Regions from separate parts of the Paenibacillus sp. Y301 genome, predicted to be linked through region 2. Evidence: predicted binding sites of a transcription regulator. Region 2 holds the regulator's gene; each other region holds the start of a gene.
What was found. The regulator Rex, encoded in region 2, represses fermentation and respiration genes when NADH is low (regulators of the CRP and FNR family bind a similar motif). The targets are predictions, from matches to a motif close to TTGTGAAATATTTCACAA.

Region 1 (7,279 bases), 190 kb from region 2:
CTTCCGAGATATTAGTGACTGTAACCAAATGCTTGAAGCTGCTAAGAAATATAAAAAAGCTGCGGTTATTGGTGGGGGGCTGTTAGGGTTAGAAGCAGCCAAAGGACTTGTGAATTTGGGAATGGATGTAACTGTCGTTCATCTTATGGAAGATATTATGGAGCGTCAACTAGATCACAGCGCTTCTTCGATGTTACAAGCGGAATTGGAACGTCAAGGCATTAAATTCGCTATGGGAAAACAAACTTCTGAACTTATTGGGGAAGATCGAGTAAGTGGGTTGCGTTTCAGCGACGGTAGTATTTTGGATGCAGAACTTGTGGTTATGGCTGTAGGTATTAAACCGAACATAGCTCTTGCCAAAGCTAGTAACATGGAAGTAGGACGAGGTATTATTGTAGATGATTACATGCTTACTTCATGTGATGGTGTATATTCTGTTGGTGAGTGTACAGAGCATAGAGGAATATGTTATGGGCTTGTAGCACCATTATTTGAACAAGGAAATGTATTGGCTAAGCATATTTGCGGAGTAGATACGAATCCATATGAAGGTTCTATCGTGGCAACTAAGCTAAAGATCTCTGGTGTCGACGTATTCTCAGCAGGAGAGTTTGTTGAAGAGCCCAAACATACGGTGATCTCTGCTAAAGACGAGTGGAAAAGAACATATAAGAAAGTCCTTCTATGTGATAACGTCATTGTGGGAGCAGTATTATTCGGGGATGTAACGGAGTCTTCCAATCTACAAAAATTGATTAAACAACAGTCTGAAATGACAGATGAAATTTACAGCACGATTATGGGAACAGGATGTTGTGGTGGTGGCGCTAATAAACAGTCATCGGTAGAGACTATGGCTGACGATGAAATTGTTTGTGGATGTAATGGTGTAACTAAAAAAACAATTGTTGATGTTATAACGGATCAGGGTCTAACAACAGTAGATGAGATTAAAGCTTGTACTGGTGCAACCCGATCATGTGGTGGCTGTAAACCAGTCGTTGAGCAAATATTGCAGTATGTTCTTGGAGATGGATTCAAGACAGCAGCCAAACAAGGAATTTGTGGTTGTACGACTCTCGATAGAGATGAAGTTGTAGCACAGATTACCGCTAAAGGGTTATCTACAACGCGTGAAGTAATGAATGTACTGGGTTGGAGTAATCAAGAAGGATGCTCTAAGTGCCGTCCCGCAATTAATTATTATCTAGGGATGTTGAACCCTGAGACTCATGAAGATGAGAAAGAATCACGCTTTGTGAATGAGCGTATGAATGCAAATATCCAAAAGGATGGTACGTATACCGTTGTTCCACGGATGTACGGCGGCGTAACAACACCAGAGGAACTCAAGAAGATTGCTGATGTTTCCTTAAAATATGATGTTAAGGTAGTAAAAGTGACAGGTGGACAACGCTTGGATCTAATTGGGGTTAAGAAAGAAGACTTGCCTAGCGTATGGGAAGAACTTGATATGCCTTCAGGCTATGCTTATGCCAAGTCACTACGTACGGTGAAGACATGTGTAGGTTCTCAATTCTGCCGATTCGGAACACAGGATTCTATGGCTATGGGTGCTCTGTTAGAACGTAAATTCGAGAGACTCGATTTACCTGCTAAATTTAAATACGCTGTGAATGGTTGTCCGCGGAACTGTGCGGAATCGTGTACGAAAGATATCGGTATCGTCGGAAATGATGGAGGATGGGAAATCTTTGTCGGTGGTAATGGAGGTATCAAACCTCGTATTGCGGATAGCTTCTGTAAAGTTAAGAGTGATGAAGAATTAATTGAAATTTGTGGAGCAATTATGCAATATTATCGTGAAACTGGCAACTACTTGGAGAGAACATCAGAGTGGGTAGAACGGGTAGGACTTGCACAGATTCAGTCAGCGGTATTGGATAATCTTGATAACCGTAAAGAGCTCGTTAAACGAATTGAACTTGCACTACAACAAGTAGAAGAACCATGGGCAAAAATGCTTCATGATGAAAAAACACGTAAAGCTTTGTATGAAAACCAAAAATCAATAATTTCTGTACAATAACACACATGAGCTTTTGAAAGAAATGGAGATGGATCAAATGGAAATGACAACACAATATTATTCTGTTGGTTCGCTAGATGAGTGTTTAGTACAGGTAGGTCGAGTTGTTATTATTGAAGGTCAGGAGATTGCTATATTCCGGACTTCGGATGGGAACATTTACGCATTGGCAAATAAATCTCCACATCCTAAGGGCGGACCATTAGCGGAAGGAATTATATCGGGTCATTATATATATGACCCTTTGTATGACTGGAAGATTGACCTAACGACTGGAGCTGTGCAAGCTCCAGACTCTGGGCAAGTTGTGACCTATCCTGTTATTGTAAATAATAGAGATATTCAAATTGGATTTTATAAGTAACTACTATAGACATTAGATATACCAGGAGGTGGTCCACATATATACACAAAGTGTAGAGACCATGGTGGAGACAGCGGTTAAGAAAAAAGAAAAGATGAATGAAAGTTTAGTTCGTTATATAATAGCTGCTGCATTAGCTGGCGCCTATGTGGGAATAGGGATTATCCTTATTTTCTCATTAGGTGCCCCACTAGCTGCAATAAAGTCTCCATTCCAATCACTCATTATGGGAGGCTCGTTCGGAATTGCACTGACTTTGGTCATCTTTGCGGGTTCAGAGTTATTTACTGGGAATAATATGCTCTTTACGATGAGTACATTAGCAGGGAAGACAACGGTGAAGGATACCCTTAAGAACTGGAGCATCGTATTTATAGGTAATTTACTAGGTGCTTTGGTACTTTGTTTATTGGTTTTAGGAGCCGGCCTATTTAAAGATATCCCTGCGGAACACCTTATTTTTACAGCTGTAGCTAAAAAGATGAATCTCCCCGTCATGGAGTTATTTTTCCGAGGAATTCTTTGTAACTGGCTAGTATGTCTAGCTATCTGGATGTCGATGCGAGCAAAAGAGGAAGTCGCTAAATTAATTCTCATCTGGTGGTGTCTATTTGCCTTTATCGCAAGTGGTTATGAGCATAGCGTGGCTAATATGACGTTATTGAGTATAGCTACTTTATTACCGAATCATCCTGAAACAATATCTATAGCTGGATGGTTACATAATATGATCCCGGTTACTTTAGGAAATATTGTTGGTGGTGGACTGTTCGTGGGCATGGCTTATTGGTTCATTTCACCTGTTCGGAATAAAAAGAAATAATATTATTAAGCAAGTGGTCTAATTATATTAGATATCACAAAAACGACAGTCGAAGGGAGTCTTAATTGCTCCGTATCGGTTGTCGTTTTTGTTATGATGGTTATCTATCTGAAGTGTTCTTATGAAGAAAGAAAGTCCTTCCTCCACAAGAGGTTTCTTGTAGAGGAAGGACTTTCTTTAACATGAGAACTAAATCCGGCAAATTTCGTCTGGACATAGCTCACAGTGGCAAATTTCTTGAAGCATAGAAAGATTCTTAATAACAATCATGCCGCTGTCATATTCGATCGCATCTTTTTTACGCAGATCGCTTAGCATCCGATTGACACTCTCACGAGTGGCACCAATCATATTGGAAAGATCGGTATGGGTAATTTTCTTGTTGATAATAACATTATCCCCTTGTTCTTCTCCGTAAGTGTTACCAAGTCGGATAAGGGTAGAGCAGAGAGCTCCTGGTTTACCGTATAGCATTAAATCACGGAATTTCGTTTGTGTTAAACGATGATGAATCCCCATCCACTTCATGAAATCAATAGCGAATTCACAATGCTGACAGATTAGTATTTCTAAATCTTTATGTTCAATAACACCGATCTCACTCTCTTCAAGTACTTCAGCGTTAAAGCTGTGTTTGGTGCTAAAGAATGGATCAGCCTGACCTACCATATCGCCTGCTTGATACATATATAGGATAAGTTCTTTACCTTCGTCAGTAGATTTAGTTAATTTGATGCGGCCACGTTTAATGTAATAGAGCTTATCCGAGAAATCACCTTCCCAGAAAAGATGAGATCCTTCAGGAACGATGCGGTCTTTCATACTAACTAATAGACGATTAAAATTCGATTCGGAAAAGCAGCTCGTATTTCCATGGGCTTCGATAACATTAAGATGTTCTTTCATATTCGTTATCCCCTTGTCTTTAATTTTCAGTAAATTTTAAACTAATTATACCGTTAAAAATCACATTTGTGGGAGTATTAAAGCATTAAAAAGTGGCGAATTTAAAAACTTTGTGATAAATTTCACTTTTTGAAGCTTATTTTATGATGAAACATAGAAGAGATGCCTGATTTATCTAGGCTTAAATTGTTTAAATAGTAGAAGGAACAAATAAAAACCAATAAATACATAAAGATGAATAATAAGTTATAAATATAAATGTAAGCGTTTTTGAAAACAAATCAAATAAAAATTAAAGATTGTGAAAGTTTTCACTATGAATCATTCGACAGTTATGTTATGATGAATTCAAGAAATAGATAAACAAATTTTTCAGGGGAGCTGAGAGAAATGGCAGTTAAAAATGAAGTAGTCCAAGATAAGAAACAAGGAACAGAGGAATACATTCAGTCCTTGATTGACAAAGCTAATGTCGCTCAAGCAGCATTCATGGAAATGGATCAAGAACAGATTGATAAAATTGTTCAGGCTATGGCTATCGCGGGTTCAGACCAACATATGTATCTTGCAAAATTAGCAGTGGAAGAAACAGGTAGAGGTGTTTATGAAGACAAGATCATTAAGAATATGTTCGCAACAGAATATGTTTACCACGGAATAAAGAATGAAAAAACAGTGGGCGTTATCGAAGATAATGCATATGAAAGTTTCCAAAAAATTGCTGAGCCAGTCGGAACGATCATGGGTATCACTCCTGTAACTAATCCAACTTCAACAACGATGTTTAAAGCTCTCATCTCTATTAAGACTCGTAACCCAATTATCTTTGGTTTTCATCCATCCGCTCAAAAGTGTAGTAGTGAAGCAGCAAGAATCCTTGTAGAAGCTGCAGTGAAAGCCGGAGCTCCTGCTAACTGTATTCAATGGATTGAAGAACCTACAATGGACAAAACAAACATCCTAATGAATCATCCTGGTGTTTCAATGATCTTAGCAACCGGTGGTTCAGCAATGGTTAAAGCAGCTTATAGTTGCGGTAAGCCAGCACTTGGTGTAGGACCTGGTAATGTTCCTTGCTTTATCGAAAAGAGTGCTGATATCGATCAAGCGGTAACGGATCTTATTCTTTCTAAATCATTCGATAATGGTATGATTTGTGCTTCTGAACAGGCTGTTATAATAGAAGAACCTATTTTCGATCAAGTGAAGAAAAAGATGATCGCTAATAATTGTTACTTTTTAAATAAAGAAGAAGTTGTGAAGTTAACTGCAGGTGCAATGATCACAGAGAAATGTGCTGTTAACCCAGTGATTGTTGGTCAATCTGCAGTGAAGATTGCTGAAATGTCTGGCATTCAAGTTCCAGCTGGAACGAAGATTCTGGTAGCTGAAATTGAAGGTGTGGGTACTAAGTATCCATTGTCTGCTGAAAAATTAAGTCCAGTACTTGCTTGCTATAAAGTGAAGAATGCTGAACAAGGAATTGCACGTGCAGCTGAAATCGTTGAATTTGGCGGCATGGGACATTCATCTGTTATTCATTCTAATAATGAAGAAGTTATTATGAAGTTCTCGGCTCGCTTGCAAACATGCCGGATCCTAGTCAACTCACCTTCGACACATGGAGCAATTGGTGATCTTTATAATACAAATTTAGCATCATTGACATTAGGTTGTGGATCTTACGGTAAAAACTCGGTTTCATCTAACGTAGGAGCACTCAATTTGATCAATGTGAAAAGGGTGGCTCGTCGTACTGTGAATATGCAATGGTTCAAAATTCCGAACAAGGTCTATTTTGAAAAAGGTTCAACTCAGTATCTTGCCCAAATGCCTGATATCACTCGTGTAGCTATTATCACTGACCCTATGATGGTAAAACTAGGCTATGTTGAGAAAGTTGAACACTACCTTCGTCAACGTCGAGTTCCTGTTGCTATTGAAGTGTTCTCAGAAGTAGAACCAGATCCATCTACAGATACAGTAAGTCGTGGTACAGCTATGATGAATAGATTTAATCCTGACTGTATTATTGCACTTGGTGGTGGTTCACCGATGGATGCTGCCAAAGCAATGTGGTTATTTTATGAATACCCAGATGCTGATTTCAACGGTTTGAAACAAAAATTCTTGGATATTCGCAAACGTATATATAAATATCCATCACTAGGCAAAAAAGCGAAGTTTGTAGCTATCCCAACAACATCTGGTACGGGTTCTGAAGTTACATCTTTTGCAGTTATCACAGATAAGAATAATGGACATACGAAATATCCTTTAGCAGATTATGAGTTAACTCCAGATGTTGCTATCGTAGATCCTGAGTTTGTTTACTCTCTACCTCGCGTTGCTGTAGCAGATACAGGTATGGATGTACTAACACATGCGATTGAAGCTTATGTATCCGTTATGGCTAACGATTATACGGATGGTCTTGCGATCAAAGCGATCCAATTGGTATTTCAATATCTTGAGAAGTCAGCATTGGAAGGCGACAAATTGGCTCGTGAGAAAATGCATAACGCATCGACGATTGCAGGGATGGCCTTCGCTAACGCGTTCTTAGGAATTAACCACAGCTTAGCTCATAAGTGGGGTGGTAAATACCACACAGCACATGGTCGTACGAATGCAATTCTATTGCCTCACGTTATTCGTTACAATGCGAAAAAACCAACGAAGTTCGCTTCGTTCCCTAAATATTCACACTTTGTAGCTGACGAACGTTATGCTGAAATTGCTCGTATCCTAGGATTACCTGCACGCACAACAGAAGAAGGCGTAAATAGCTTAATTAATGCAATCCGTAAAATGAATAAAACATTGGGAATCGAAGAATCATTCCAACAACTAGGATTCGATCCTAAGGAATTCGAATCAGGTGTTGACTACTTAGCAGATCGTGCATTCGAAGACCAATGTACAACAGCGAACCCTAAACTACCATTAGTAACTGAACTTGCAGACGTATATAGAGATGCATTCTACGGTAGATTTGAATAAGAGGAACCTGCTCTAAACCAACGTGACAAATATCACCTCCAAAGTGATATTTGTCACAGTTGTTTTCCAAGATTTGAAGTATAATTGATTATGGATAGAGTTCCTAGGGTAATAGTAGATACGGGGATTT
Region 2 (7,279 bases):
TTAAGTGTCTGGTCATACTCGCGCTGTTGTCCACCCTCACGCTTACCTCCTATAACATCGATCTCATCAATAAATATTACGGCACTGGTCTTATTCTCCTTGGTTGCACGATTACGTGCATCACGGAATAAATCACGAATTCTTCCAGCACCCACACCAACATACATTTCGACAAACTCACTTCCTGCTGCTGCAACAAACACGGAGTCTGTATAATGACTAGCCGCTTTTGCAAGCAAGGTCTTACCTGTTCCCGGAGGTCCCGTAAGTAGAATTCCCTTCAGAGGACGAATCCCAAATTTCTGAATTTCTTCATGTCTAATAAGAAAGTTGAGGGCTTCCATCAATTCCTCTTTGGGATGTTCCTGACCTCCAATTTCATTAAAAGTGAGCTTATCTGGTCCTTTTTTCTTACGCTTACGATCACCTGCAGCACCTACAGCAAGTCCACCCTTAACATTAGACAACAATAGAACTCCTGCCACAATTCCTACTGCGAGTAGTATTGGAATAATATTCACTCCGATAAATACAAGAAAAACAAGAAGTACGGGTACGAAACCTATCACTATTTCTTTCAACAATTTAGGCATTACTCCACACCCCCAGAACTGCTGGATCACGAGGTAAAATGATGAATTTACTTGCTTCTCCCTCAGTTAAATTAATATATACATTCGTATCATCCATTTCAGTTGTCACTTTCACGGGCGAACTTTTTTCCATTTCCTTCAATTTATCTACAATCTCTGTATAACGTTTATTCTCCATCGCCTCTGCCACTGGGAACATAGCCTGATCCCAGAAATCATCGATGGTTTCCGTCGAGTGATCAACAACATCCAATTGAAGTGACCGTTTACCAACGATAGATTTGCCTTCAGTCATTAATTCATGAACTAATCCTGGTAACCGAGTTCCTGGTTTAATATCTAGTTTCACTACGACCTCATCGCGGGTAATATCTAATTGAGCATTATTCACTCCGTCATAATCTGTCACTATTTTTTGTAGAGGACTCTGAAGAGTAACTTGTTTATGAACAAACCATCCGCCAAACAAAAGCGAACTTGCGATAACAACTGTCAATGCAATTGGCATTACTCTTAACTTCATATAACAGCCTCCTTCAATATCCATTGATGTCTAATTACTTATGATTTAATTGAATTGATATACAATTACGTATACCACTAGTACACAAATTAGTATATCACATTGAATATACTATTTCGTCGAAAAATTATGGATATATTTAAAATTCTATGTGAATATTCAAAAAAAACTGACGAAAGAATCATTCTTTATAGAATAATTTCGTCAGCTTTTATTTGGTGAATCGTCATTTTTATCGATTGGGTAATGTATATTGTTCTCCTAATTGTGTTCCATCACTGAATCTATAGAATCGATAGTAGTAATGATCTTTCTCTTTGTAAAAGAGTTGCCACACAGGGGTCCCATGAAACAACCCGAGCTGTAAACGAATCTCATCAATGTTTGGAAGATCACTCTGAATAATAGCAGTAATCTGTCTTTCAGATAATCCATCCTTTATAAATTCGCTATGCACAGACCCAGATGTTTCGTCTACGTTGTACTCATCTGTGAATGGAACCCACACGATAAGAGCTTGATCATCCTTATTTTTACCTTCGATGACCCAGACTACATTATCCCACACCGATTTGTCCGTTTTTGTGACTTTCACTAATTCGGTTTGTTTCTTTGCTGCTGTAATAGCGATGTCTTCCTGGCTCCATTGGTCCTTCATAACATATATGTAATAACGATAGAGTCCAAACAATACAACCACACAGATTGCAATTCCTAGTAAAATCCATCTCTTCTTGTTCTTCTTCAACCTGAACTTCCTTTCATCAGGAATAGCCTATCATCTTAGCGGTTTAATAAGCCTTCAAAAGATGACTGAGCTTCACGATGAATCCGCTCTTCATCCATAGTAAGACAAGCCCCATTCTTTACAACTTGTTTGCCGTTAACCCACACATGCTCTACATCTTTACTACTTGCAGAGTAAATGGAATGTGAGATGAAGTCTGTATGTGGTAGGAAATGAGCCTGATCGGTATTTAATGCGATAAAGTCTGCTTTCATACCTGGTGCCAATCTACCTATGTTTTCTAGAAATAGAGATTTGGCTCCATAACTAGTACCCATTCGAAGTGCTTCAGCAGCAGGAATTGCTGTTGGATCTCCTGAAATACCTTTGTGAATAAGCGCTGCTAGACGCATTTCTTCAAACATATCTAAATTGTTATTGCTCGCTGGACCATCTGTTCCTAAGGATACAGTTACGCCTGCCTTCAATAGATCTGTGACCCGTGCAATACCACTTGCTAACTTCAAGTTGCTTCCTGGGTTATGTGACACGCCCACTTGATGGGCAGCTAATATGTCAATTTCTTCATCTGTCAAATGTACACCATGAGCGACAAGAGATGGACGTGTGAACATGCCGAGTTTCTCTAAATGTTGAACAGGTCTAAGACCATAATCAGTCACATTCTGTGCCACTTCACTCAGCGTCTCAGACATGTGTGTATGCATCGGAAGATCTAGATCATGCGCTGCCTGTACAAACTTCTCAAAAAAGGATGGAGGACATGTGTAAGGCGCGTGCGGGGACATCATCGTAGTAATACGTCCTTCTGCTTGACCGTTCCAATCTTTTGCAAAGGCAATCGCTTCTTGAAGTTTATGTTGTTGCATTTCTTCTGAACAGAACCCAATAACACCTCTTGTTAGTACCGCACGAATACCCGATTCTTGCACTACTTTAGCGACTTGATCCATATGATCATACATGTCTAGAAAAGTAGTTGTTCCACCTTTTAACATTTCCAATACAGAGAGCGATGATCCCCAATAAACATCTTTTGAGGTAAACTTCTCCTCCATTGGCCACATTTTTTCCTGCAACCACACTTGGAGAGCTAAATCATCACCATAACCTCTTAGTAATGACATCGCCGCATGCCCGTGTGTATTCACAAGTCCAGGTAAAAATAGAAGATGCGTACCATCAACGACGGGGATATGATCAGAATCAGCTGGTTTGTCCTCGCCAATATACGTTATAAGGTCATCTTCAATAAGCATATAGCCCTTTACAACGGATTGTTCATTATTCAGAACAGCAAACGTACCATTCTTAATGATCCATTTCTGTGTTTGATTGTTCACTGTCATGTGATTCTTCCTTTCCATTATCCAAATAATAAGCAAGACTAAGCATATCCGTTGTGAAATCAGCTGCATGAATACGAACATCCGCTGGAGCTTTCAACACAACAGGTGCAAAATTCAAAATCGCCTTAATCCCAGCTTCTATTAACTTATCTGCAACATGCTGTGCTTCTGTTTCTGGAACCGTAATAATACCTATTCTTATATTTTGTTGCTTAATGGTATCCACTAGATCCTCCATAGGTTGGACCTTTAACGTATTAATAACGGAACCTACCTTGGGAGCATACGAATCAAAAACAGCGATAATCTTTAAATTTTCCTTTAGATAAGCATTGTAATTGGATAAAGCATGACCAAGATTACCTGCACCTATTAGAACCACATTGATTTGTTGATCGAGATTCAGGATATGACCAATCTTCTCAATCAAATAGGCCACGTCATATCCTATACCTTTACGTCCGAAGTCTCCAAAATAAGCGAGATCTTTACGAATTTGTGCAGGATTCAAATCGAGTTTTTGACCTAACTCCTGTGAAGAGACAGTGGCTACTTCACGTCTCTGAAGATCTGAAAGATAACGCAGATATACAGGTAATCTGCGTACAACAGCTTCTGAAATTTTTTCAGATTTCATTCTTGCTCCCCCTAATTATTAACTCTTTAGGATCCTTCTTCAAGAAGGATCCCTTTCACTTAACCACTCTGAAATCCGTGGAACCATTTGATTGGTCGGCATATGCTCCATCTTAGGACCAGGTAATGAATACAGGAAATGTTTGCCGTAATATGATTCGATTACTCGCGTATCATATACGATTACAATCCCCCTATCATTCGCAGTACGCACTAACCGACCAAATCCTTGTTTGAACCGAATGACCGCTTGCGGAACCGACAGTTTCATGAATGGATTTTTCTTTTGTTGCTTAAGAAGTTCACTCTTTGCTTCAACCAAAGGATGGTTCGGTGGCTGAAATGGTAGTCGAACAATGGCCAAACAAGTCAGTGCTTCACCGGGAATATCGACACCTTCCCAGAAGCTACTTGTTCCTAACAGTACCGATGCACTACTGTCTTGAAAACGACGAATCAACTTGCTTCGACTTCCAGTATCAACACCTTGGCCGAGTATCGTTATATCACTTGAGGACAGTTCATTACGTAATGGTTCATAAACTTGACGAAGCATGCGATAGGATGTGAATAACACTAACATACGTCCATGCGTAGCTATAGCTGTGTCAGCTAACGACTTCACCAGCGTCTCTACAAAAAGAGCATCTCCTACACTTCCCTTAACACTTGGAAAGTCACGTGGAATCACGAGCAATGCCTGATCACGATATCGAAAAGGCGAAGGTAGCTGAACTGTTACAAGTCGACCTTGATCTGATGCTTCTTGTAAGCCTAGATTTTCAATCATATACTGAAAGGATTTCTCGATAGATAACGTTGCTGAAGTTAGAATAATACTCTTCTTTTTATCGAAGAACACTTCCTTCAACTGCTTGCTTACATCGACAGGCACGGCATACAATTGTAGAGATTTGCTACGAAAATGTCCATTAGCCTCCATCCAGTAAACATTGCCTAAATCGTTAAGCGCCATGAACATGTGAAGATCTTCGCGTTCACTCGATAAATCCTTAATCAGACCGCTTATGTCCGTTATCAGACTATCTGAGTTGAAATCGTCTAGTTCTTTAATGTCGTTCAACATTCTCTCCGATTTACGAATGACCTCTCCAAGCGTTACGTATATTTGATTCTCAATTGCAGACAAGAGTTCCCAATCCTTTGGTTTCTTTGTAGGTTGCAATCGAAGCACGAATTGTCCAGTCTCACCAGGTGCTGCATCACTTCGCTCGGGAAGAAGAGCAAACAACATATCATTCAGTCGGTCCCAGTGCTCCTTCACTTCAATTAATTCGCCACTCAATATATCGATTGAAGTTATCCAATCCGAAGCCTTTTCATCATGTGAAGAACGAAGTTGTTGAATTAACGCTGGAAATTGTCCATTACGATTATCTTTATACAGTCTTGTAAGTGTATGGACGACGGTGAAATATTTCATATGAAGACCTAAATGCTTACCTGCCACGTCTTCTAAATGATGTGCTTCATCAATAACTAAGTGCTCATAAGCAGGTAATAATTGATGTCCAGCTTTAACATCCGTAAATAACTTAGAGTGGTTCGTAATAACCACATCAGCAATTCCCGCTTCATGCTTAGCACGATGATAATAACATTTACGGAACCAAGGGCAGGCACGGCCAAGACATGAATCAGAGTCACTAGAGACGGTTTCCCAGAAATCTCCGCCACGCCCTCCAAGATTCAGTTCTTCATCATCACCGTTCTCCGTCTGTGCTAACCATACAATCATCTGTGCGGCTAAGATTACATCTTCTTTAGGATTAGCGAAGTCTCTCTTGTTTATTTTATGTTCAAATTTTCTCAAACACAAATAATGCTGTCTCCCTTTGAAAATAGCCGCTTTAAATGGAAAGGGAACGACCTGAGTCAGTAATGGAATATCTCGTTCCCTTAATTGTTCCTGAAGGTTAATGGTGTGTGTACTTACCATGACTTTCTGCTCATTTTTCACACTCTGATAAATGGCAGGAATTAAGTATCCTAACGATTTCCCAGTGCCCGTCCCTGCTTCAATTAGAAGATGCTTATCATTCGCAAGTGCATTCATCACTTCACCAAACATCATGCTCTGTGATTCACGCGGCTCATATTGTGGCATAATTTCTCGAAGCCGTTCTTCAATATTCTCAAGGAATCGCGGGAAATCCATGGATTTCAGAGGATTATCATCTGCATCATTACGCGGTGTTGAGATATCGATCCAATCTTCTACGGCTAGAGCCAATTGTCGGTAAAAGGTATGACTCTCAAGGTCCTGTGCGGGTTCACTTTCCTTCTCACGACATAGACCATCGAAATACCAAGCTAAATCACTATCCTCATCACCAAATAACTCACTCAACCTTTGAAGTGTAATCAATGGTAAACTAATCAATTCATCCAGACATTTCAATAATACATGCGCTGTTGCTAATGCATCACTGTCGGCCTGATGGGGTCGATCGTGCTGAATACCAAATTGTGTAGATACCAGACCTAATTGGTAAGTGGTTAACGATGGGAAACAGATTTTCAGGAAATCTATCGTGTCCAGTATACGACCGTTGTATGGTAAATAACCACATCGATCAAGTGCATTTTGCAAAAAATTAAAATCAAACGAAACATTATGCCCGACTAATACCACATCATCAAGCATGGGAACTAACTCCATCATCATCTCTTCTAAAGAAGGAGCGTTCTCAACATCACTATTGGTTATACCTGTTAAATTAGAAATAAATGGCGGGATTGGAATCCCTGGATTAACATAAGACCCGTAAACACGGGATATCGATTGATCTTCTTCGATTATGGCAAGTCCAACTTGAATAATTTCATCGGCGGACTGGTTGCCTGTTGTTTCAAAGTCCAGTACGGCAAATTTCATGTTTAAATATTCCCTTCAATCCAGTCTCTCTAACAGCATAACAGAAGATCAGAATTTATTCATCAAGTAGACCCAGCTAAGCCATCATTTTTAAAGGACGGAAGAAAAGGCGATACTCCGTCGCTTTCGCAAGTACGGGCATCGCCTTAATTTGAGTCAATACTAAATTAATGAAATGAGCTGACTTCCATACTGGAGTTGACCGCGATTTTGATTGCAAACTTGCAGATTAATAAGTGGATCAGGTAAGCTCGGATCATTTTGTAAGGCTAATGTGAAATATTCCTGGGCTTTCCCCGTATCCGCAAGTTTAGCTTGAATACAGCCTAATGCATTGTAGATCATAGCTTTCAACTTCTTATGCTCCGCCAGTGGAAGAATCCATTGGAAATGTTCTAAAGCTTCTGTCGTTTCCTCCAAATGAAGGTGAGCCATCGCAATATACATCCGAGCAAGTAAACTGTCTGGATAATCGTAGACGATCTGAGAAAATTGCTGTATAGATTGACGATACATCAGTAACTTATAATA
Region 3 (7,279 bases), on a different contig from region 2:
TTGTCACCTCCAAGCGGTAAGTTTAACGTCATACGCGTGATTCCTTTTCCACTGCTTATCTGTAAACCGTAGAGATCGCCATAAGCCAACTTAATGCGTTTATTCACACTGTATAGACCGAAACCAATCTCACCATTTCTATCTTTTCCGTTATGCAACATTTCCTGAAGCGATGCCAATCTTGATTCTGGGATATCAACTCCGTTATTCTCAACGGTGACTAACAATTGACCTTCTTGTTCATATGCGTTGATCGAAATTTTACTTTTTTGGTCAGTTAGCCTTTTGATTCCGTGATAGATGGCATTTTCAACGAGCGGTTGAAGTATGAAGCGAATGATATGCTGTTGTTCTAAATGTTCATCATAGCGCAGTTCGTACTCTAGAATATCCTCATATCGAACACATTGAATGTTCATGTAGCTCTCGACATGTTGAAACTCTTTTTCCAATATTACAGATTGACTGCCACAACCCAGCCCAAGCCGGAAATAGGTACCTAGAGATTCAACGATTTCCACGACATCATTTGCTTCATGACTCGCAGCCATCCATTGAATGGTATCCAGTGTATTATATAAAAAATGTGGCTTAATCCTTTCGTGAATCATTTGTAGCTCCATTTCTTTCTTCTCTTGCTGAGATTGATACAGCTTAATAAGCATTTGATTGAAGCCACGCCCCAACTCACCAATCTCATCGCGGCGTTGATCGTTGGATCGCACGCTCCAATCCCCAATCTCTACTTGTCTCATCAATTGACGTAATGCATGTAATGGCTTAACTATGGAGGAGCCTAGTAATATAACAAGAATCAAAAAGAAAACTCCAACTACGATTCCGACCATAAGGGCCGACCGCTGAGTCTTTATGATACCTTGGGAGAGTTGGGATTCCGGTACTTGAAAGATGAGTCTCCAACCTGGAACAGCAGCGATGGAAGCTGTAAAGGTGGACAGTGGTTCTCCGGAATACTCTGACTCTGATTGGGACTGTGAAGATTCTGAATTCACAATAAGTGATCCACGTCCGTCATAAACCATAATCTCTTGTGCGATTTCTTTCATTTTATCGATGGGAACTGCGGCTGAAATGTAAGCAACATCTTGATTTAAAAGCGGTTTAACGCGATATAGGATTACGACGATATCTGCTTCATTGGCCGCCTTGGAAGTAATTACGTTGCTAACAATGTAGGGGGCATCCGAAGAGATAAGTTCTGTATAATAGTCTCGGTTTAAGATGGAGAAGGACTTGCTATCTGACGTCCAGGATACGCCATTGTGATTTACGATCCGAATAGACTCGTAATCATGACTACGTCGTTGTTCTAGCTTGCGACTTTCGAGTAACAGTTCATCCCGAGTCCATTGGTGATCCGCCGCGAGGGTCGCGAGCATTTCGATTTCTCCGGTCCTCTGCTGAAACCAATAGGATATTTGTTCGCTCCGGGCATTGACGATCTGCTGGGTTAGGGATTCGTTGAGCGGCACGACCGTTCGTTCCATTTCCAAGCAAATGGTACCCAATAACGCCAGAAATAATAAGAGAAAGCATCCTCCAGTATAATACGTAATTTTTCGTTGTATAGATTTCATCCCATTATTACAGCATATTGGCACCCAATGTGAAGTGAGAAGAATCACTTGTCCGAAATGGATAAGAAAAGCCGAAATGTGTAAATACATTTGGCAAGGTATATCCTAAAATGATATTTGTACTATTTTTCACAATGTATAACGTTCAATATAAACAGGATTAGGGGAGAAGTTATGAGAAGACACACGGGGAGAATATGTTCAATTATGATGGTGCTGGTGCTTGTATTCACGATGGTCGCTTGTGGATCAAAGAATGCATCAGATGATACGACTACTGCTATTGGAGTTGGTAATGGAAAGCATGGTGACATTAAAGTGGAGGTAACCTTTGTAAATGGAGGAATTACCGAAGTGAAGGTGCTAGAGCAGAAGGAGAACAAAGTTCTGTCAGAACCTGTATACACCCAATTGAAAGAAAATGTGATGCAGTCAAATAGTGTTGAAGTCGACGTGATCAGTGGATCTAGTGAGACAAGTAAGGGGTATTTAGATGCGATTGCGGATGCAATTGCTAAATCTGGCATTGTGTTAGCGACAGGTAGCACAGCAACAGGTGCTAAGGAGCTTGGTGAGTCTGAACAAACCTATGATGTAGTTATTATCGGTGCAGGCGGTGCTGGGTTAAGTGCAGCACTAGAAGCGGGAGAGGCCGGAAAAAGTGTCGTTGTCTTGGAAAAAATGCCAACCATTGGCGGTAATACACTGATCTCCGGTGGGGAGATGAATGCCCCCAATAACTGGGTTCAACAAGCGCTCGGTATTACCGATGATAGTGTTGAATTATTTTATGAGGATACAATGAAGGGTGGCGATAACCTGGGCCAACCCGAGATTGTGAGGATTCTGTCCGAGAAAGCGCTTGGATCAGCTGAATGGTTACATGATGTGGTAAAAGTTGAGTTCTTACCGGATCAATTATTCCAGTTCGGGGGACATTCGCGCAAACGTGCACTTATCCCTGTCGGTCACACGGGAACGGAAATGATTACCAAACTTAAAACCAAGGCGGATGAGCTAGGAATTGCGATCAAGACGAACATGAAGGCAGAGCAATTGCTGACGGATGAGAGTGGTAAAGTAGATGGAGTCATAGCAACAACTAACGATCAAAAGATAACCTTTCATGCAAATAAAGGCGTTATTATAGCGACAGGTGGATTTGGTTCTAATATAGAGATGCGTAAAAAATATAATCCGGAAATGGATGAAACCTATATGTCTACAGACACGCCAGGGACGACTGGAGACGGAATTATTATGGCTCAGAAAATCAATGCAGATATTACGAATATGGAGAATATTCAAACTTATCCAGTCTGTAATCCCATCACAGGTGTAATTTCACTTGTGGCTGATTCCCGGTTCGATGGCGCGATACTGATTAACCAAGGTGGAAAGCGGTTCGTGGAAGAATTGGAACGACGCGATGTGATTTCGCAGGCCATTCTGGCACAAGAAGGTCGCTACGCTTACCAATTCTGGAATCAGCAGATTGCTGATATCGGAAAAACGATTGAAGTGCATCAAGATGAGTATGAACAATTAATCAAGGATGGTCTACTCTACAAGGCAGATACCATTGAGGACGCAGCAAAATTCTTCGATGTAGATGTAAAGACGCTACAGGAGACTGTGAGCAAGGTTAATGAGTATGCGAAGACGGGTAAAGATCTTGATTACAATCATCGCGGTGGGCTCATTTCACTAGAAAGCGGTCCTTATTATATTCAAAAAGCAATTCCTTCGGTTCATCATACGATGGGTGGATTGGTCATTGATACGAAGGCCCATGTTCTGACGAAAGAAGGGACTGTTATTCCTGGGCTATTCGCCGCTGGAGAAGTTACTGGTGTGGTTCATGGGGGTAACCGATTAGGTGGAAATGCCATATCTGACATTGTTACTTTTGGCCGAATTGCGGGTCAAGAGGTCGCAAAGTAAATAAAATATAGCGTCATTTATTTGAAAATGGACTGGGTAAGGGAATTTCCTTATCCAGTCCATTTGTGTGTGTTCTCCTGTTGCTACAGAGAGCACATAAGAAATAGTAGCTGCTTCGAGGAATATCTAGTATTAGAGGTGCAACTTTATAGATCCTTTATAAATGGGAGACAACCATTTCACACCTTGTGGTGTTAACGTATCTGCAAGTAAATGAGAAAGATAACTAGTGGTCGCTACAGCCATTAAGCCTTTAACTTGTAGTTGCTGTTCCATGCCATAACTGATGATTCCCCATATACATACTGCCCACACGGTGTGGGTCATTCCTCGATGTCTCAACCAAGGTGCCCATGCAATAAATAGGCCAAGACCGATTAACCACATCATATTAAAATACCAACCACCATACATGATTAAACCACCGATCAGACTGACCAGAGCATTACGAATCAATCCCTCTTTGGTAATGAAGCCAAATAGTAAAGCAATTAAACACACGATAGAATACTCCGGATAAAATGACTGTTCAGATAGAAATAAAAAGGTTAGCACGGATACGGATATGACACCGCCCCAGACAAGGAGTTGACGAAGTTGTTTGGAGACTTTGCCAATTCTCGAGCTTAGAATACTGGGTCCATCAAGATCTGCACTCAAAGCTGAAAAAGCCGATACTGCAATATAAATAGCTGCATTCTGGACCGTAAATGGATAATACATGGCGGCAGCAACACCGATAACTGTTCCAATAGCAAGATGTGTGGTACCTTTCATAGAACCTCCTGTGACTGACAAAATTGAATTGAAATCTGAGATGCAAACGTATGTTTGCTGTATTATTATACACACAGATCCTATATAGAAACAAGATCATTTCTAAAGAGAATCCATTCATTTCAGAAAGCTAGATGATTCTTTATTAGGATGTGCAACCTTCCAAGTATTGTAAGCGTCTTTTAAGAAAGCGCGTCTGACTCTGAATCACAGATTTAAGAAGATCTTGATCGGAATTGGTAGCGTTAATTGAAGAGAAGTGGGAGGAGAAAACACATGCGTAAACGGGGGTTTATTTGCATTCTGTTATTATCTATGTTGTTACTAACTAGCTGTGGTTCTGCATCTAATTCGGATCGAGCGGGGAATTTAAACGATGCTGCAGAACAGACGGATTTCAAAGCAGACAGTAGTACGGAAGCTTCTGCAAACTCACAAGTCACTGCTAAGGATGTAGCTGTAGAATCTGCCTCTCTGGCAAAGAAAGTATCCGAATCCGAAGTAGTGACAGGCCAACAGACGGGTACAACATCTACACCTGCGGTACCTGTTGATCAACTAGCTGGGTTTAATAGTAGTGCTTCAACGGCAGAGGCACTGAACAAGAAACTCATATATACCGCTAATCTAGTGATGCAGGTCAAGGACTACGCAACGACACAGTCAGAAGTGAGAAATTTGGTCTCCCTCTCGGGGGGATATATTGTAGAATTTACAGAGAATCAGTCTACACAAGAGGTCGGAGGCTCCTTTATACTTAAAGTGCCAGCGAATGGATTTGCATCGTTATTAAATAATATAGAGAAATTAACACATGAGTCGCTACAACAAAGTATCAAAGGTCAAGATGTATCAGAGGAATATGTAGATCTGGAATCTCGTCTGAAAGTAAAGGAACTCATGGAGACGCAGTATACAGAGTTTATGAAAAAAGCAACAAAGACAACTGAATTGGTAACTTTCGCGAATGAGTTAGGTGCAATCCAAGAGGATATTGAACAAATCAAGGGGAGAATGCGATACATTAACAAAAACGTATCGTACTCTACGATAGAAATTCGATTGTATCAACCGGAAGGTAAGGTCGACCCAGCCATAGTGAAAGAGGAGAAGGAACCGCTATTGGAACGCGCGAACGATGCTCTTAAGGGAACGATAGATGTGCTTACACTCTTGTTCCAGTGGTTAGTTGTTATTCTGTTTGGTGCTTTACCTGTCTTACTGGTAGGGATTGTTGTGTGGATAGCTATATGGTTGACACGTAGAAATAGAGTTCAGAAGCAACCGAAGCATAAGGATGATTTTCAGGACCCGTCTGATGATCTTAAGTGATCACTATTAATCTAATATAAGCTATACAGCATGAAAAAGAGGCCCATTAATGAAATGGGCCTCTTCATTATTTATTTAGAACTTGAAAATGTGAATGGTTCTTTGGAGTTGGAAAACAGCATTGTTCATCGCTTCAGCTTCATCAGCAACGGCTTGAATTGAAGACATCTGATCATTCATGGTTGCAGATACCTGCTGTGTTCCGGCAGCCGATTGTTCGGTAATTGCTGAGATATTCTGAATGGAATAAGAAATCTTATGAGCACTTTCCAACATCATGTCGCTCTCATTGGAAAAGGAAGCGATCTGTTCGGAAATATATTGAACACTTTGGACAATTTGTGTAAAAATTTGTTCTGCTTCATGAATCATTTCATTCTGCTGACGTACGACTTCTTCGTTAATATTTATATGTTCAATAGCTTGTTGTACATCTTGTTCTATACTTCTTACTAGGCTGAATACACCTTGGGTAGAAGAAGCTGACTCTTCGGCTAACTTACGAACTTCTTGAGCGACAACGGCAAATCCTCTACCGTGTTCACCGGCCCGTGCTGCCTCAATGGAAGCGTTCAATGATAATAGATTTGTTTGTTCTGCTAAATCGGATATGGACTTGGTAATCGTAGTGATCCGCTTTGCGTTTCTGGAGAGTGCATCAATGGTATTGGCCACCTGTTGAGTAGCATGAATATTCTTCTTCATACCTTCAGATTGTTGAGCAACAGAATGACGACCACTTTCTACAAGGTGTAACGTATGTATTGAACGTTCATTCATAGATTTGGTTGAATTCGTATAATTACTTACCTTTTCTTCGATATCTTGAATGGATTCTGTCATACCTGCGATATCTTGTGATATTTCATTGGAACCAATGGCCAGTTCATTTGATGAATGTGCTACTTGTGTCATAGCTAGTTTAAGATCTTGATTCTTATCGGTTATACCTCGACTAGTTGCCATAACTTGTTTCGTAATACCAGATGCTTCATTGAGTATTTTTGTGAGTTTATCAATCATACTGTTGAAGGACTGATTTAATTTAATCATAGAACCTGTTTCGTTAGCTCGTTCCCGGAAGTCACCTTGGGCAATACGTGAAGTAACCATAGAGATCTCATCGAAAGATGATGAAAGCGTTCTCTCAATAAAAAGAGCTAGAGGATAAGTGAGAGCTAGCAATACTATGAGTAGTATAATCCCAATGAGTATTTCTCCAATCACAATAAAAGTTGCAAGGACAGGAAGTGAAAATAATGCCGCAACGAGATAACATCCAATAATAATTTGTCGAGAAAGTGGAAGTTTTAATAACCAAGACATGATAAGCATCCTCCTATGTATAACTAGTTTTTCATATAATACCATCATATGGGATAAACAGTCTATATAATTAGGTCTATTCCTCTTTAATATAGGATAAAAGACCTGCATCAGTCTATAATATGTTTGTTTTTGTCCGATTTAATATCTATTCAAATACAAACAAATGTAATACAATATAAAAAAACATCATTTAACTTTGGAGGTGATTTGTCCGTGGTATTAAATAAGTGGAATGAAATGAAAGCGGTTAATTTAAATGCAGGGTTAGATGAACTCGTCTATCGCTCGAATATCATCGG

Region 1: the regulator Rex is predicted to act here: its motif matches at 4,446-4,463, upstream of adhE (bifunctional acetaldehyde-CoA/alcohol dehydrogenase).
Region 3: the regulator Rex is predicted to act here: its motif matches at 1,716-1,733, upstream of AC1D69_RS08010 (flavocytochrome c).

The regions. Positions count from the first base shown of each region.
Region 1 is NZ_JCAIUL010000001.1:328,596-335,874, forward strand. It holds gene nirB (nitrite reductase large subunit NirB) at 1-2,053, shown strand, start outside; gene nirD (nitrite reductase small subunit NirD) at 2,091-2,417, shown strand; gene AC1D69_RS01590 (formate/nitrite transporter family protein) at 2,455-3,240, shown strand; gene AC1D69_RS01595 (Crp/Fnr family transcriptional regulator) at 3,430-4,146, opposite strand; gene adhE (bifunctional acetaldehyde-CoA/alcohol dehydrogenase) at 4,537-7,149, shown strand.
Region 2 is NZ_JCAIUL010000001.1:522,069-529,347, reverse strand. It holds gene AC1D69_RS02635 (AAA family ATPase) at 1-593, opposite strand, end outside; gene AC1D69_RS02630 (hypothetical protein) at 586-1,116, opposite strand; gene AC1D69_RS02625 (cell wall elongation regulator TseB-like domain-containing protein) at 1,349-1,864, opposite strand; gene AC1D69_RS02620 (amidohydrolase) at 1,900-3,213, opposite strand; gene AC1D69_RS02615 (redox-sensing transcriptional repressor Rex) at 3,176-3,850, opposite strand; gene dinG (ATP-dependent DNA helicase DinG) at 3,890-6,748, opposite strand; gene AC1D69_RS02605 (tetratricopeptide repeat protein) at 6,911-7,279, opposite strand, start outside.
Region 3 is NZ_JCAIUL010000003.1:330,987-338,265, forward strand. It holds gene AC1D69_RS08005 (sensor histidine kinase) at 1-1,598, opposite strand, end outside; gene AC1D69_RS08010 (flavocytochrome c) at 1,773-3,542, shown strand; gene AC1D69_RS08015 (metal-dependent hydrolase) at 3,675-4,319, opposite strand; gene AC1D69_RS08020 (DUF4349 domain-containing protein) at 4,596-5,651, shown strand; gene AC1D69_RS08025 (methyl-accepting chemotaxis protein) at 5,727-6,977, opposite strand; gene AC1D69_RS08030 (bifunctional aldolase/short-chain dehydrogenase) at 7,194-7,279, shown strand, end outside.